2 linked regions of the Nodosilinea sp. FACHB-141 genome follow. The main gene of each other region encodes a partner of the protein of the gene in region 2 in a complex. Links are inferred from orthologs where the notes say so. Each region holds a gene or a part of one and is shown on either strand. Other genes may lie near its edges.

The links.
Region 1: the proteins of H6F59_RS12930 (region 2) and H6F59_RS11865 are in contact, whole or in part, in a solved structure (PDB 8RP0), measured with the Escherichia coli proteins. The link is inferred for Nodosilinea sp. FACHB-141 from one-to-one orthologs.

The regions. Positions count from the first base shown.
Region 1 is NZ_JACJPP010000011.1:747,080-755,901, forward strand. The notes cover bases 2,437-5,401. They hold H6F59_RS11865 (aminodeoxychorismate/anthranilate synthase component II), read left to right. Parts: upstream 2,437-3,598; coding sequence 3,599-4,204; downstream 4,205-5,401. Other genes in these bases: H6F59_RS11850 (DUF3285 domain-containing protein), read left to right, coding at 2,437-2,507; ybeY (rRNA maturation RNase YbeY), read left to right, coding at 2,510-3,028; H6F59_RS11860 (diacylglycerol kinase), read left to right, coding at 3,101-3,565; H6F59_RS11870 (Uma2 family endonuclease), read left to right, coding at 4,341-4,916; crtI (phytoene desaturase family protein), read left to right, coding at 4,980-5,401. In the rest of the region: H6F59_RS11840 (hypothetical protein), read left to right, coding at 160-924; more of H6F59_RS11850, read left to right, coding at 2,307-2,436; more of crtI, read left to right, coding at 5,402-6,623; H6F59_RS11880 (MBL fold metallo-hydrolase), read left to right, coding at 6,919-7,686; H6F59_RS11885 (aminopeptidase P N-terminal domain-containing protein), read left to right, coding at 7,802-8,822. UniProt on the Escherichia coli protein: Part of a heterodimeric complex that catalyzes the two-step biosynthesis of 4-amino-4-deoxychorismate (ADC), a precursor of p-aminobenzoate (PABA) and tetrahydrofolate.
Region 2 is NZ_JACJPP010000012.1:104,276-113,132, reverse strand. The notes cover bases 1,958-4,957. They hold H6F59_RS12930 (anthranilate synthase component I), read right to left. Parts: upstream 4,199-4,957; coding sequence 2,717-4,198; downstream 1,958-2,716. Other genes in these bases: H6F59_RS12925 (energy-coupling factor transporter transmembrane protein EcfT), read right to left, coding at 4,165-4,957; pipX (transcriptional coactivator PipX), read right to left, coding at 2,306-2,578; H6F59_RS12940 (YggS family pyridoxal phosphate-dependent enzyme), read right to left, coding at 1,958-2,309. Also shown: proC (pyrroline-5-carboxylate reductase), read right to left, coding at 1-368; H6F59_RS12945 (cell division protein SepF), read right to left, coding at 488-1,090; more of H6F59_RS12940, read right to left, coding at 1,614-1,957; more of H6F59_RS12925, read right to left, coding at 4,958-5,079; ribosome biogenesis GTPase Der, read right to left, coding at 5,228-6,592; H6F59_RS12915 (hypothetical protein), read right to left, coding at 6,826-6,984; H6F59_RS12910 (NAD-dependent epimerase/dehydratase family protein), read right to left, coding at 7,129-8,061; H6F59_RS26425 (pentapeptide repeat-containing protein), read left to right, coding at 8,318-8,857. UniProt on the Escherichia coli protein: Part of a heterodimeric complex that catalyzes the two-step biosynthesis of 4-amino-4-deoxychorismate (ADC), a precursor of p-aminobenzoate (PABA) and tetrahydrofolate.

The sequences.
Region 1 (8,822 bases), on a different replicon or contig from region 2:
GTTTCCCAATCAATTACCCAATTTTGGGGCTAGTCAGGAACAGCTGAAAAACCGGTATAGCGGTCACGCTTAGCCAAAATACAGCGGCCACCATGGGGGCAGATAGACGGGGATGTTTCCCTCATCTATCTGCCCCTTGATTGCGTTTGGAGCCTAGCGATGGTGGCAAGCTTTTTCAGCCTGGTGTTGGTGGTAATTTTGCTGGGCATTTTTGGTCTGGCCCAGTGGTGGCAAATTCCTGTGGGCAACTTCGCCGACTGGGTTGTGGGTTTGGCCAGCTTTGGCTGGCTGCTGACGATTACCACCGTGCCTTGGAATATCTACTTTGAGGCCAAGGGAGCGCTGAGCGAAGCAACCCTATCGACAGAAAATGGCATTGCGGTGGATGATCGCCAAGTTGACTACGTGCGATCGCTGGCCCGCTGGTCCCTACGGCTCGTTCTCGGGCTGCACCTGCTCACGGCTATGGGCCTCTACCTGCTTGCCAGCACGGGCGTCAGCCAGCTCGGCTACTGGGGCTCGGCCGCCGCCCTGCTGCTCAGCGGTTTGCGGCCCGCCCTGCGCACCTACCAGTATTTTGCCGCCCGCATTGCCGCCATCCAGCAGCAGTTTAAGTATCCCCGTGAAGATGTGGTGTGGCTGCGCGATCGCCTCACCCAAGCCGAAACCAAGCTAGAACAGCTCACCACCCAGCTCGATACCAACGATCCCGCCTCCTGGGCCGCCACCGAGCAGCGCCAGCGCCAGGCCCTAAGGCAGGATCTCACGGTTCTCGCCACGGAAGTCATGACCCTAACCGCTACCAATCAGACGGAGCACCAGCGATTGGCGTTAGAAGGACAGCAGGCGATCGCCCAACTCAGTGCCGATGGTCAGTTTTTAGAGCATGTGCGCGAAATCATTCGCTTCTTTAAGGCGGCGTAGAGAAGAGAAAGTAATGGGGTGATGGAGTATGAGGAGTAAAAACAGTCTCTAGAGTTCCTCCTCACCTATCCACCCCATCACGCATTCCCACTCCCAAGATTCGCTATAGTGATTTCCCGAGCCAGAAATACCTTCACTTCTATGATCGACACTACCGACCTCAAGCGCGAGCTGGACGAACTCACCAATCGCCTGGGTAAAACCCAGGAGTATCTTTGACATTCCTGCCCTCGAAGCCCGCATTCAAGACCTCGAACAGGTTGCTGCCCAGCCCGAGTTTTGGGATGACCAGAGCAAGGCCCAAGACACCCTGCAAGAGCTGAGCGACTATAAGGCCAACCTCAGCCAGCTCACCACCTGGCAAAGCAGTCTCGACGACACCGTTGCCATTCTCGAGCTGCTGCAGGAGGACCAGGATGAATCTCTTTTTCAAGAAGCTCAGGCCACCGTTACCAGCCTTAGCCAAGAGCTCGATCAGTGGGAGCTCCAGCAGTTGCTCTCTGGTCCCTACGATAAGAAAGGAGCTGTACTCACCCTCAACGCCGGGGCAGGGGGCACCGATGCCCAAGATTGGGCCGAGATGCTGCTGCGCATGTACACCCGCTGGGCCGAGCGCCAGGGCTACCAAGTGCATTTGGTAGAAATATCCGATGGTGAAGAGGCCGGACTGAAATCAGCCACCTTAGAGATTACCGGACGCTACGCCTACGGCTATTTGAAGTCTGAGAAAGGCACCCACCGCTTGGTGCGAATTTCGCCTTTTAACGCCAACGGCAAGCGCCAGACCAGCTTTGCCGGGGTAGAGATTATGCCGATTCTCGATCAAAATATTGAGCTGGATATCCCCGAAAAAGATCTGGAGATCAAAACTTCGCGATCGGGTGGAGCCGGTGGGCAAAACGTTAACAAGGTGGAGACAGCGGTGCGTATTACCCACTTGCCTACGGGCATTTCGGTACGCTGCACCCAGGAGCGATCGCAGCTACAAAACCGCGAAAAGGCCATGATCATCCTCAAGGCCAAGCTGCTGATTATTGCTCAAGAACAGCAGGCCAAGGCGATCGCCGAAATTCGCGGTGACATGGTCGAAGCCAGCTGGGGTGCTCAAATTCGCAACTACGTGTTTCACCCCTACCAGCTGGTCAAAGACCTGCGCACCGGAGTCGAAACGACTGCCATTGAAGATGTCATGGCCGGGGAGCTTGAAGCCTTCATTCAAGCCTATTTGCGCCAGGAAAATCAGGTGCTGCAAGAGCAGACGGTCTAGGGCGTAAAGCGTAGTCTGATGAAGTCAGCCACTAGGGCGACCCCTGATAGTGCTGCCCCGCTACCCACCGAGAAAACCCAGTACATTAAAGCTATCTAGCACTGCGACGTTTCCTATGAGCCAAGAGCAACCCACCCTAGACCCGACTGCGACCCCGCAGCCCTCGCCAACCGCCTCTACTGAAGCGCCCCCCAGCTTTGTCAAATTGGCCATGCGCAACATGGTTAAGAAGGGCGGCAAGTCACTGTTTCACTTCTCGCTAACCGTAACCGCTCTGCTGACTCTGCTGGTGGGTTTAGCCTACCTGACCCGTTAACTATGGCCGCAACTCTTTCCCCCGTGCCTACCCTAGAGGTGGCCCTAGACCCAGAGCATCCCGAGGCTGAGGTGATATCTACCGACGAGTGGGAGACCTGGTTCACTCAGTGGGGTCAGCAGATGGCCGTGGAGGGGTCGCCGATCGGGTCCTACGAGCTATCGCTTAAACTGACGACCGACGAGGCGATCGCCGCCCTCAACCACCAGTTTCGCCAGCTCGACCAGCCCACCGACGTGCTCTCCTTTGCCGCGCTCGAAACCGATTTTCCTCAGATTGACGAAATTTTAACTACCGAGCCCCTTTATTTGGGCGACATTATTATCTCCCTAGACACTGCCGCTCGTCAGGCAGCAGAAGCGGGTCACTCCCTGCGCTGGGAGACAGCTTGGCTAGCTGCCCACGGCTTCCTACACCTGCTGGGCTGGGATCATCCCGATGACCCTAGCCTGGTCGCAATGCTAGACAAACAAAGTGAATTGCTCGCTACTGCTGGGTTAAAGTCTGAAGAAGTAGGCTAAATTAGCCCTGATTCGTTCTCCACGGTACGGTATAGGGGCATATCGCCTAATGGCTTATATCAGTAGTTGTCTATGACCCTCTATAGCGAAAAATCTGAGACAGCGGTGTCGGTGCCTGAGGCTAACCTCAGTCCGGTAGACCGCTCGCTCTCTTGGAAGGTAGCCACAAATCTACTAGTGAGCTTCAGATATGCCTGGCAGGGGGTGGCTTATGCCTTTCGCACCCAACGCAACTTTCGCATTCACGTAGTGGTGGGCAGCTTTGCAGTCAGTTTGGCGATCGCCCTTAGCCTCGCTCCGGTAGAACTGGCAGTGATCATTCTCACCTGCGGCATCGTGCTCACCATGGAGCTGATCAACACCGCCCTAGAGTCGGTGGTTGACCTCACCGTCGAGCAGACCTACCACGAACTCGCTAAGATTGCCAAAGATTGCGCCGCCGCCGCCGTGCTGATCTCGGCGCTGATTTCTGTGTCGGTCGCCGCCTGTCTGCTACTGCCGCCGCTGTGGCAAATCCTGCAGCCTCAGTTTTTTTAGCCTCAGATTTTTAACCCCATTCTGCCTGCGCCCATGATTTTGGTCATCGACAACTACGACAGCTTCACCTACAACCTGGTGCAGTATCTGGGCGAACTGGGGGCCGAGCTACCGGTGGCAGGCGACCTGCGGGTGTTTCGCAACGACGAGATCACAGTGGATGACATTACCGCTCTCAAACCCGACGGCATCGTCATCTCCCCTGGCCCCGGCACTCCCGACGACTCAGGGGTTTCGCTGGAGATCATCGAAAAGCTTGGCCCCACCCTGCCTATCCTCGGCGTATGTCTGGGCCACCAGAGCATCGGGCAGGTGTTTGGCGGCGACGTGGTGCGCGCCGCTGAACTGATGCACGGCAAAACCTCGCCTGTCTTTCACACCGGCCAAGGCGTATTTGCCGGTCTAGAAAATCCTTTTTTGGCTACCCGCTACCACAGCCTGGTGATCGATCGCCCCACCTGCCCCGAGACCCTCGAAATCACCGCCTGGGTTGAGGACGGCACCATCATGGGCGTGCAGCACCGTGACTACCCCCACCTGCAAGGGGTGCAGTTCCACCCCGAGAGCATTCTCACCGAGTCGGGTCTGCAAATCTTGCGGAATTTTTTGGTATCGCTGCCGGTGCCTGTCGCAGCCTAGTTGTAGCGTAAAGACAATGGCGGCTAAGAATTACTGAGCAGAATCTGGCTGAGTCCTCTGCTGTTGGGTCTCCCATCCGCCTCCAAGCCGACCCGCAGCTACAATTAGAGCTAAAGCTTTTCCGGGGTTCTCAGCCATGAGCGTTGCCAAAAGCCCAGTTCGCTGGACCACGAAAGACATCGAAGCGCTCCCTGAGAATGAGTGGGTTCGCTACGAGATTATCGACGGAGAGCTGTTTGTGACCAGGTCGCCCCACCACAAGCACCAGCAACTAGCTGGCCGTATTTTTGCCGCGTTGGATAGCTGGGCTCTCAGTTCCGGCCAAGGCGAGGCATCCATCATGCCAGGGCTGATTTTCTCCGACGCCGACAATGTTTCTCCTGATGTAGCCTGGGCAAGCACCGAGCGAATAGCCCAAATCCAAGACGAGGCCGGCCACTTCCAGGGTGCCCCGGAGTTGGTAGTAGAAGTGTTATCGCCGGGCAAAGCTAACGAAGACCGCGATCGCTCCGCCAAGCTTAAGCTCTACTCCATCCAAGGCGTCTTGGAATATTGGATTGTCGATCGCACGGCGCAGCGCATCGAGATCTACTGTCGCGAGCAGGCTCAGTTAGTCTTAGTTGCCACCCTTTTAGCCCAGGACACGATTACCTCAGACCTGCTGCCGGGATTTGCCTGCGAGGTAGCCCGCTTGTTTGCAGCGCGAGGTTAACCAGCAGTAGTAGAATACGAACACGGTATTAACGTTTGTAACAGAATCTCTCAGGAGTCAAGCATGGGCCGGAAACAGGCGATCGTGATTGGGGCTGGGGTAGGCGGGCTATCCATGGGTATTCGTCTGCAAAGCCTGGGGTTTGACACCACCATCGTTGAGGCACTGGATGCCCCTGGTGGGCGGGCCTATGTGCGCCGCGAGCAGGGCTTTACCTTCGACATGGGGCCGACGGTGATCACGGTGCCCCACTTTATTGAAGAGCTATTTTCGCTGGAGCGCGATCGCGCCAACCTGACCACCGAAGACTTCCCCTCCACCATCGTCGATGAGAACAAGCGCATCAAAGAAGGGATTTCTGGCGGCCCCAACACCAGCCGCTACGTGCAGATCGTCCCGATTCTGCCCTTCTATCGCATCTACTTCGACGACGGCACCTTCTTCGACTATGACGGCGACGAAGCTCATACCCACGAGCAGATTCTGGCCCTGGGCGAACCGGGCGATCTAGAGGGCTATAAGCGCTTCCACGAGCAGGCTCGCGCTATCTTTGAGCGGGGCTTTTTAGAGCTGGGCTACACCCACTTTGGCGATGTCGGCACCATGCTGAAGGTCGCCCCCGACCTGCTCAAGCTCGATGCCGTGCGCAACCTGTTTCGCTTTAGCGGCCGTTACTTTAAAAGCGACAAGCTGCGCCAGGTGTTCACCTTCGAGCCGCTGCTGGTGGGCGGCAACCCCCTGTCGGTGCCCGCCATCTATGCCATGATTCACTTTGTCGAAAAAACCTGGGGCATCCACTTTGCCATGGGCGGCACCGGGGCGCTAGTGCAGGGCTTTGTGAAAAAGTTTGAGGATCTGGGCGGCAAGATCAAATACAACGCGCCGGTCAGCAAAATCAACGTCACCCGCAAAGACGGCAAGAAGGTCGCAACGGGCGTCACTCTGGGCGACGGCTTAACGATGACCGCCGATGCTGTTGTGTCGAATGCCGACTGGGCCACCACCTACGGCAAGCTGATCGAGCCCCAGTACCGCTTTTGGAACAGTGACCTGCGGGTGAAGGTCTCCCAGCAGTCAATGTCGGTGTTTGTGATCTATTTTGGCTTCAAGGCTGACGGCAACGAAACCGAGAAGCTGCGCCATCACAGCATCATTCTTGGCCCCCGCTACGAAGAGCTGCTCAAAGATATCTTTGGTCGCAAGATCCTTCCTAAAGATTTCTCCCAGTACCTGCACCTGCCGACCCTCACTGACCCGTCGCTAGCGCCTCCTGGACATCATGCGGCTTACACCCTGGTGCCCATGCCTAACAACAAGTCGGGCATTGACTGGTCTGAGGTGGGCGATCGCCTGCGCGACATCGTCTTCGACTTCCTCGATGAGCGCGGCTACTTGCCTAACCTGAGAGAGCGGCTGGTGTGCCACAGCTACATCACCCCTGACTACTTTGAAAACACCCTCGACGCCTACGCGGGCAATGCTTTTGGCCTCGAACCCCTGCTGGTGCAGTCGGCCTTTTTCCGGCCCCACAACCGCAGCGAAGACATCCACGGCCTCTACCTAGTAGGGGCAGGCACCCAGCCCGGTGCTGGCACCCCTAGCGTGATGATGTCGGCCAAGATGACGGCGCGGCTAGTGGCGGAGGATTATGGCGTAGATGATGCGATCGTCAGTGGTCAGGCAAGCCCCGAGCTAAGCATCCGCTAGATCAGGGCCAATGTAGGGTGGGCAGTGCCCACCCGCTACTGCTGAGGGTTTGCTCAACATACTCGCAGCAGTAGCGGTGCATTGCGGTTCAGGACTAACCTGGGGAAAGCGTAGGGTTGGGGCCCCGCTAATGCACCCTACCCACCCTTGGGGATTAGCAAACCTAAAACTGCCAAATCCAAAATCCGAAATTGGTACGTCCAGTTCTATGGCTGGCTCAAAATGAGGCGATAAACCGGCGGTTTGCGGTCTACACTAGGCTAGCCAAAGCTATACGTGCGGGAGTGAGAGTGCAATGAAACGGCGACAACTACTGGGTTACGCAGGGGCAGGGTTGGGGTCCACCCTGGGGCTAAGTCTAGTCGGCTCCGCAGCCCAGGCTCAGACCGCAGGCGTCACCATTCGCAGCCTGGGTCATACGGCCTTTCTCTTCACCGGCGGCGGGCGGCGCATTTTGGTCAACCCCTTTCGCCGCATTGGCTGCACGGCTGGCTTCCCCTCCCCAGCCGTGCCTGCCGACCTGGTGATGATCAGCAGCCGCCTGTTTGACGAAGGCTATCTGGAGGACCTTCCCAATGAGCCTCGCGTACTCACCGACCCCGGCATCTATGACTTTGAAAACCTGAGAGTGCAGGGCATTCTTACACCCCACGATCGCCAGGGCGGACGGCGCTTTGGCAACAACACTGTGTGGAAGTGGACCCAGGGCGGTGTCACCATTGTTCACATGGGCGGAGCCGCTGCACCGCTGGGGGTAGAGGAGCAGATTTTGCTGGGCCGCCCAGACATTATGCTGGTACCCGTGGGTGGTGGCCCCAAGGCCTACACCCCTGCCGAGGCGGTACAGGCTGTGCAGGTGCTAAAGCCTAAAATTGCGATTCCGACTCACTATTTGACGACGGTTGCTGGCGAAAGCTGCGAACTTTCTCCCGTAGACGAGTTTTTGAGTCTGATGCAGGGCACTCCGGTCACCCGTGCCGCCAACGGTTCTTTGAGCCTGCGCCCCAGCGACCTGCCCACCCAGGGAACGCGGATTCAGGTTTATCAGTACCCTAGAGCGTAGGCTGTTATAAGGGACTTAGGGGTTTAAGGTATCAGGTATAGGGTGCAGGTTTTCCCCTAAGCCTCGTAACCTAAACCCTCCACCCATCGACCCTTCCACCCATCGACCCTCCGCTATGACTTCTTCCTACGCCCACCGTCGTCAGCGTGCTATGGACCTCATTGGTGGCGGCACGGCCGTTTTTGCCAGCGCCCCTCCGGCGGTGATGCATAACGACGTAGACTACCCCTTTCGCCAGGACAGCAATTTTTACTACCTGACGGGGTTCAACGAGCCGGGCGCGGTGGCCGTGCTGGCTCCCCACCACGATGAGCACAGGTTTGTGCTGTTTGTGCGCCCAAAGGATCCTGAAAAAGAAACCTGGTCGGGCTATCGGGTCGGGGTAGATCTGGCCAAGGAGCGCTTTGGGGCCGATGAGGTCTACCCCATTGGCGAACTCGACGAGCACCTGCCCAAGTATTTAGAAAAGGCCGATCGCCTCTACTACCACTTTGGCCACGACCAGGCCTTAAACAACCAGGTGATGCGCCACTGGCAGCGGCTGCTGGCCACCTACTACAAGCGCGGCACTGGTCCGGTCGCCATCGAAGACGCCAGCTTAATGATGCAGGCCCTGCGGCGGGTGAAGTCGGCAGAGGAGCTGGATCTGTTGAGAAGGGCGATCGCGATCGCCGCCAAAGCCCACAACCACGCCCGCGACATCACCCGCCCCGGTCGCTTTGAGTACGAAATTCAGGCCGAGATGGAGCACATCTTTCGCCTGGAGGGAGCGATGGGGCCAGCCTACACCTCGATTGTGGCCTCGGGGGCCAACGCCTGCATTCTGCACTACGTTGAGAACAACCGCCAGATGCAGGAGGGCGACCTGCTGCTGATCGACGCGGGCTGCGCCTACGACTACTACAACGCCGACATCACCCGCACTTTTCCAGTAGGGGGTCGCTTTAGCGACGAGCAGCGAATTTTGTATGAGCTGGTACTGGAGGCGCAGCTGCGGGCGATCGCCGCCGTTAAACCCGGTGCCCCCTTCAACGAATTCCACGATGCCGCCACCCGCACGATCACCGAGGGGCTGGTGGAGCTGGACTTGCTGGCGGGCAACGTGGACACCTTGATCGAAGAGAAGAAGCACAAGG
Region 2 (8,857 bases):
GTATTTGGCATCGCTCGCACCACTGCCCAGCCCGAGAACTCTTTTTCTAGCCGAGCCAGGGGCACCCCGGCCAGGATAGACAGCAGCAGCGGCGGTTGCTCGCGCGCTGGGGTTTCTAAATCTGCCGCTACCGCCGACAGCATCTGGGGCTTAATTGCTAGCAAAACTGTTTCAGCCGCATCGACAACCGCCTGGTTATCGCTAGTAGTCTGCACACCGTAGGTGTGGTGCAAGACCTCTCGTCGCGCTGCCTGGGGGTCGCTCACCACTACCGCCCCAGGCTCAAAAATCCCTTGATCAAGAAGGCGGGCGATGAGAGCTTCTCCCATCATCCCGCCACCGATAACCCCAAATGTTGCCTCAGGCATAACCATCCTCACCGACGACTCGATTATTTGCGATCGCTAGTGAAGACAATAACCTAAGGTAGCCCCCGGCACTAGACCGGGGGCAGTGATAGTCACGTGTTACTTAAGCGTGGATAACGCTAGGCCATGCGGGCCATAGCCTCGGCACCCCAGGCTGGAGCGGGGGGCATTTGGCCAGGCATGGGCATACCTTGAGGCTGACCCATGAAGACTTCTTCTTCATATTCGGTGGGGGTGCTCACCTGCACGCAGTTGGGCGTAAACAGGAAGATGCTTTCGCCAATGCGCTCTTGGTGCCCGTCGATGGCATAGGTGCCGCCTGCCACGAAGTCAACGGCGCGCTGAGCCTGATCAGGATCCATAATGGTGAGGTTGAGGACAACCGATTTCCGCTCCCGCAGGGCCTGAATGGCCTGGGGCATTTCCTCAAAGGAGCGGGGTTCCATCACCACCACTTCGGAGGTGCCGTTCATGGCACCGGGCATACCAATTACGTTGCTGGCCATTGGGGTCATTCCTGCATCAGTGGGCATCATTCGTTCGCGGCGGGGGCGGCTCCGGCGAATTTCTTCGGGCTGGGGCTGCTGCACAATGGGCTGGGTGTTCTCTTCTTGGTAGAGGTTCTGGTACTCCTCTCCATCCATTTCTTCGTATTCGTAATCGTAATCTGCTGGGTCGTTGAGGCCAACGAAGTCCCGCAGTTTAGAAAACATGTTGCTCACAACTTACACTCCACGATGACTATCACTCTGGTAGACCAACCCCGTGGCCTTCGACCAATGGGGCACATCATGCTCCGGTTATCCGAGGGCCATGATAGCGCCAATTTTCCATTTGCAACGGCTGTTTTGAAAATTAGTGGGGCTAGCCTGGGGTTATGGGTTAGCCAGGCCCTTTAGAAGGGTTGCTGACTGCCTAAACCTAATCTTAAAAACCCAGCGATAAAAACAACACTATCAGTGACGCTTCTCTCTGAGCTAGGGAAGACTTAGGGTTTTGCCTTAATATCCTGTACATAGAATATTGAGTCCACAGTATACACGAAATCAAAAAAAGGAAAAGCCGATTCACAATTAGTTAAGGTTTTCTCAATCTCGTTTCAGTTGTGCGTCAGAACACAGATTTTTGACTGGAAGAATAACCGGTATCAGTGGCCGCTAGCGATCGCCCCAACCCGTTACCCTACCGCTGTCTCTGCTCCCGGTTCAAGTTAGGAACCCAGGGCGAAAATAGCCGGATCCTGTCCTAGCTAATTTGGGGAGATGGCGGTCGAGAGCCAAACAGTATGGTGCCTAGGCGGACCATAGTAGCTCCACAGGCGATCGCAGCCTCATAATCCCCTGACATGCCCATAGAAAGTTGGTCGATATGCAATCGGTTAAAACTGGTTTGGTTGATAGTGTCAGCCAAGGATTTGGCCCTCGCAAACACCTCTCGTGCCGTAGCTTCGCTCGAGCCCTGGGGAGGAATGGTCATCAGCCCGCGAACTTTGAGGTGGGCGAGCTGATCAAACTGGGGCAGTAGCCCAGGCAGTTCGGCGGCATCAAGGCCAGCCTTAGGCGGGTCGGGTACCAGCTTGACCTGAAGGCAACACTGGGGCACTTTCTCCAATTCTTGAGCCGCTTGATCGAGCCGCTGGGCTAGATTCAGGCTGTCTACTGAGTGAATCCAGTCGAAGTGTTCGACGGCTTTGCGAGCTTTGTTGGTTTGCAGGCGACCGATCAGGTGCCAGGTGATGTCGGGCAGGTCGCTGAGGTCGGCTTGTTTGGCGATCGCCTCCTGCACCCGGCTCTCGCCAAAATGGCGGATTCCTCTGTCGTAGGCAGAGCGGATTGTTTCTACCGGCAAAAACTTAGTGACCGCAATCAGGGTTACCGTGGGGGGAATGCTTTGCTGAATCCGATCAAATTGCTCAGGTAGAGCACCGGGGGCAGCGGTCATTGAAAAGTTTGCTTGTAGGTGTGCTGAAGGCGATCAAAGTCGGCTTGCTGACCTGCCCGCCGCAAAATACGCAGGCGACTTTCTAGCATCATACGAGCGTTACTCCGACCTAGGGGTTGAAACACCAACCCCTCAGCGGGGGAATTGGTGACCAAAAAAAACAACCGCTGGGCATATAGCGTAGCGTACAGTTCTTGACCGTCGTCTACTATACACACTCTAAAGAGCAGGCCAAAATTTGGGTGATTTAGATAGGTTTCTGTGCTCATTCAGGTATGAGAGAGGCTCTTCCTTACGGTAGGACGATGGTTGTGTCTGTTCAATTCGCCACATGCATTCTAGAACCTGGTGCGCTGTCTGCATGCATTCTCAAGCAGATCAACCGTTATTCACGGGGAATGGCGAAACTACCCCAACCCCAATGCCAGCAGTTGTGCCCTGGCTTTTTGCAGTGATTCTTGCCACTCTTTCGCGGGATCGCTGTCGGCCACGATGCCAGCGCCGACTTGCCCCCACACAGTAGATGCCGTCGATAAGCTATCAGTATGCCCAAACAATAGCGTGCGGATCAGAATATTTAGGTCGAGGTGGCCGCGGCGATCGAGATAGCCACAGGAGCCGTAGAACAAGCTGCGACGGACGGGCTCTAGGGTTTCGATAATTTCCATGCAGCGCACCTTGGGGCAGCCGGTGATGGTGCCACCAGGAAAGACGGCGCGGATCAAGTCGATGGCGGTCTGTTGGCGCAGCTTCCCGAAGCGAGAATCGCTGCCGAGCTTCCCCACCACGTTGCTTACCAGATGCATGACATGACTGTAGTATTCTACCGTCAGCAGCTCATCCACCTGCACAGTGCCCCACTGGCACACCCGCCCCAGGTCGTTGCGCTCCAAATCCACCAGCATAATGTGTTCGGCTCGCTCTTTGGGGTTGCTGAGCAAGGTTTGGGCCAGCTCTGCATCCTGTTCTGGGGATGATCCCCGAGGCCGGGTACCGGCGATGGGGCGAGTCTGAGCAATACCATCCTGCAGTTTCACCAGCCGCTCAGGCGAGCAGCTAATTACATCGCCCCAGGGAGTGCGCCAGTAGCAGGCAAAGGGCGACGGGTTGATGCGGTGCAGCTGGCGGTATAGAGCCCAGCTGTGGGCCGTGGTGACCGTCGAAAAGCGGAGGGAAAGATTGACCTGAAACACATCCCCCGCTTGAATATGCTGCTTCGCCCGAAGGACGGCCTGCTGGTATTCTGCCGCCGCCATGCCCAGGGTCACAGAACGGGGATCGCCCTCTGGCAGGGCAGAGCAGGTCTCTGGGGCAGGCAGTTCTAACTGCTTCTCCATAGCATCTAGCCCTATGGGAGAGGGGGCCGCTAGCCACAGGCGCTGATTCTGGTGGTCGAGGACGGCAAAGGTAGCTGGCTCGTACCACAGAGCTACCGGAAAGGGTAAGAGATCACTATTTACTGTGGGCAGCCGCTCGATTTCCCACGCCAGATCGTAGCCTAGCCAACCTAGCCAGCCCCCCGTAAACGGCAGCGTTTGCTCGGCAGTCTCAGCTTCATCACCTAAGAGCTGGAGCTGTGCTCCCTCGGCTAGACGTTCGCTCAGCATGGGCAGAATGCTTCCCACCGCTGGCGTCCATACCTGGGGCGCTCCGGTGGGGCAAGGTGGCCCAGCACAGATGGAGTAGCGGCTGTGAAGAGCGTGGGGCTGGGCCGCAGCGGTTAAAGGGTAAGGACTCTCTAGCAGGGCAACCAGGGTGGCAGAGGTAGGGGGCTGCCGCAACAGATCGCCATAGAGGGCCTGGAAGATGTCGCTGCCGGTGCGGTGCGCTAGGGGCTGCGATCGCACCCACCAGTTCAAATCTCGCCTCCCCAGACCCACCGCGCCCACCAAAACACCACCAGCAGCCCCAGGGCAAACCAGTCCCACGACCGGAGCACCATCTGGTACCAGCGCACTCGGTGCTCATTGGGGCTGGTGAAGCCGCGCACCTCCATCGCTGCTGCAATCTGTTCAGCCCGCAGCAGCAGATTTTGCAGCAGGCGTTCCATCACCGATAGCCACACCTGGGCCGAGCCGCGAAAGCCCAGCTTCTTCCAGTTGATGGCGCGGGTCTGCACCGATCGCACTAAATTCTGCACTTCCTCCAGCACCAGGGGAATGAACCGCAGGGAGAGCGTCACCGTAAGGGCAATCTCCGTCACCGGCAGGCGAAACCAGCGCAGCGGGGCCATCAACGCCTCTAGGGCTACGGTGATTTCTTCGGGCGCAGTAGTGAGCAGGTAAAGGTTGGTGCCGTAGATCAGCGTGAACAGCAGGGTGCCAATGCGAATGCCCAGATCGAGCGATCGCCGCGTTACGTTGATCGGCCCCCAGTCAAACATCACATAGCGATACGACGTGGGCTGAGGTAACTCTGGCAGCACCTCCGGCGGATTTTCCAGGGTAACCATGTCAGCTGGAGTAGGCAGCCGAGGCGTCTGCGCCACCTGAAGCCCGTCGGGCATCACAAAGGTCAGCAACATCACGATGCCGCTGAGCGCCACCAGCCAGCCCATCTGCTGTCGCCACACCCGCAGCGGAATTAGCGCCACCAGGGTCAGCAGCACTAGCAGCGCCACCAGCCCAAATCGCCAGTAGGCATTGGCCAAAATGGGCGTCACCAAAATGCTCATCAGCCAGGCCATCTTGACCCTAGGATCAAGCCGGTGCAGCCAGGTTACCGGCTGCTCCAGATAAAGGCCAATGGGAAGAGAGCGAAGAAGATCCATGGAGTTGTGGGTTGGTCTCTGACTACCTTTACCGATTTCGGATTTTGAATTTGCGGTTTTGGGTTGCGGCTATCTCGTCAGAGAAAGCTTGTGAACTCAAGTCGCAAAGATTTTAACCAACACGCCTAACTAATCCTAAATCCAAACTTCACTTCACCTTCGTCGCTCGGTTGGGGTTGTTGCGCTCTAAGTCACGCATCGCCTTGCCCCGCCAGAAGATACGAATCGGCGTGCCCTCAAAACCCAGGTTCTCGCGGAACTGCCGCTCCACGTAGCGACGGTAGTTGTCCTTCAGAAGGTGGGGATCATTGACAAACAGGGTGAAGGACGGTGGCCGCACGGTGACCTGAGTGCCGTAGTAGATGCGGCCTTGGCGACCCTGGCGGGTGGTGGGCGGCGTGTGCCATTTCACCGCATCTTCCAGCACTTCGTTAACGACTGAGGTGCTGACCCGACGACGGTGCTGCTCCACCGCGTGATCCACCAGTTCTAGAATTTTGGGCACCCGCTGGCCAGTCTTGGCGCTGACAAAGATGCGCTTGGCCCAATCGAGAAAGTTGAGGCGAGCAGAGATTTGGTGGTCAAAATCGTAGATGGTATGGCTGTCTTTTTCCACCGCATCCCACTTGTTGACGACGATGATGCAGGCGCGGCCGTCTTCTTCAATGCGGCCCGCCAGCTTTTGGTCTTGCTCGGTAACGCCGTCGAGGGCGTCAATCACCAGCAGCACCACATCGGCGCGGCGAATGGCCTTGAAGGCGCGGTTAATACCAAAAAACTCTGGCCCGTATTCCACACTCTTTTTCTTGCGAATGCCGGCGGTGTCGATCAGGCGATAGATTTTGTCGCCGTGCTGCACCTGCATGTCGATCGCATCCCTAGTCGTCCCCGAGATCGGGCTAACAATGGCGCGAGTTTCCCCCACAAAAGCGTTCAGCAGGCTCGATTTGCCTACGTTGGGCCGCCCCACAATGGCGACTTTGACTTCCTCTTCGGCCGCTTCTTCTACGGTTTCGGGTAGGAACTCTACTAGGGCATCCAGCAGTTCCCCCGTGCCGTTGCCGTGGATGCCGGAGACGGCGTAGGGCTCACCCAGCCCCAGTTCCCAAAACTGCGCCGCCTGCACTAAGCCGTTATCCAGCGATTCGCATTTGTTGACTGCCAGCAGCACCGGCACCGACTGCTGCCGCAGCCAGGAGGCAATTTCACGATCTGACTCGGTAGGGCCAACTTTCCCATCGACGACAAACACCGCAGCGCTAGCTTCAGTAAGAGCGAGTTGGGCCTGTTCGCGAATGTATGGTAAAAATTCGGTGTCGTCGTCAAATACTAGGCCGCCGGTATCAACCACCAGGTAGTCGCGATCGCGCCAAAAGGCAGGCTGGTAGGTGCGATCGCGCGTCACTCCTGGCTGGTCGTAGACAATGGCGTCTTGAGCCCCGGCCAGGCGGTTCACTAAGGTAGATTTGCCCACATTTGGGCGTCCGATAACCGCAACAACAGGCAGTGGCATAGATTGGGCCTTTTAGGCAGATGAATGGTTCAGTAGACCTGGAAGCCACACATTGCTAGACGCCCAGATCATCAATGAGAAAATCTTCTCAATCTTTCCATTGTAGTCAAGAGATCACTGTCTGGGGAAGTTAGGCAATTAATAGGAGCTAAGAGTTCTACTGATGAAGAGACTTTGACACTATCTATCAAATTGAGTAAAGCCTTGGGTTGCGATCGCCACAACAACCACTCTCAGCTCGGCAACAACAGCTTTACCAAAAATGCCGCCGCATCGATAATCAAGGCCACCGTGGCCGAAATCAGTAGCGCAAAGGCGAGTTGCACCACCCAACGCATACCGGTTTTATAGGTATCCAGCTGCCCGTTCAACCGCCCGATATCATCAGTCACTTGTCAATCGCTGCGGCATTCTTTTCGATCAAAGCTTCGAGGTGATCATTGCTGGTGGTCATAGCACGGGAGATAGCCACCCCGCCATGATTACTCAGACATAGGGTGGGCTATGCCCACCCTGCCCACTCATTGCGAGGGCTTTTACGCCGCTAGAATTTTGTCGTCTAGGGCAAAATCGACCTCAATTTTGTCTGCGCCAGAGGCAAGATAGTCGTTCTGGAACGAATCTTTTAGACCCGCAACTAGGTCGTAGGTGGGTGCCCAACCCAGTTCTGCCTGAGCCTTATCAATGGCAGTAAAGAAGTGCTGCACCCGCATGGGGAAAGCCTTGGCTTTGCCAAAGTCAAAGGCTTTGGGGTCGTAGTGGACAATCTTGAGGGCGTCGGCATCCTTGCCAGCTGCCAGCGCACAGGCGCGGGCTAAACCGTCGAAGGTAACGGCTTTTTCGCCGGAGATGTTGTAGATTTGGCCGATCGCCGTCTCGTTGCCCAGCACTGCCGCCATTGCTGCCGCCAGGTCTTGCACGTGGCCCAATTGGGTGAGGTGCATGCCGTTGCCGGGGATGGGAATGGGGCGATCGCGCACCACCCGATCAAAGAACCAGGCCTCTAAGGGGTTGTAGTTCTGTGGACCATAGATGTAGACCGGGCGCACCGAGGTAAAGGGCACCCCTTGGGCTTGCAGGTAGGCTTCGGTTTCAAACTTGCCCTTGTGGCGGCTCTTAGGATCCACCGCATCGCCTTCAATGTGGGGCATTTGGTCAGACTTGAGATAGACTCCAGCAGAGCTGACGTAGACAAAGTGCTGAAGCTTGTCGCCAAACAGTTCTACCAGCGGCTGGGTATCGCTCAGCTCGCGCCCGTTGTTGTCGAAGATGGCGTCAAAGGTTTCGCCCGCCAGCTGGGTTTTGAGGTTGTTTGGGTCGGTGCGATCGCCCACAATGGTCGGCACCCCCTCCACCGGCGCGGGATGGTTGCCCCGGTTAAACAACACCACCTCGTGGCCCTGCTCAATCAACAGTTTGGTTAGATACACCCCAATAAACCGGGTGCCACCCATGACCAGTACACGCATTGCCCTCTCCTTCCTGCTAACCAGCCGCCTAGAACATGCTGAAAGCAACATGCTGGAAGACGCACTGAACTTAATGTATGTATATTAAGCTGCGTCGATCCCCCAAATTCTTTCGAAGAATCAAGGGATTTAGGTTCAAACCCGTTAAGCAAACCAGTAGATAACGGCCCAGGTCTTACGCTAGCGGCGGGAACCCGCCTAAAATGTTATGAGTTGAGCACTGGCCTTAACACCCTAAGCGCGAGATTGTCTCTACATGCGAGAGCTGGACAACGCCTATAGACTTTTGGAGCTAGAGCCCGGTGCCTCGATCGAGGATGTCAACCAGGCGTATAAAGATCTAGTGTTTGTCTGGCACCCCGATCGCATTCCCCAAGACAACGAGCGACTGTATCAAAAGGCCCAAGACAAGATTAAAGCGCTGAACCACGCTCGAGATTTGCTGCGATCGCACAACCGCAACAGTCGCAGCAGCGCCAGCTCGGCCAGCAGTCGCTATGGCACCGCCAGCGGCTATCGCCCCTCGTCCGCCAGCGGCTACGGCACCAGCGACTATCGCTCGTCCTACAGCAACGGCTATAGTAGCAAGGGCTACGGCAGTGCCCAGTCCCGAGATGACGACAGCGAAGAGGAGCAGCGATCGGGCTCCCACAATCGCTATTACCGCTATCAGCGCAGCACCTACGGCAGCAGCTACTACGGGGCCAGCCAGAGCGACGGCAACCCATCCTCAGGCTCTAGCACATCTAACGGTGGGCCCTCTTCAAATTCCAGCACCTCCGGCAACGGCACCTCT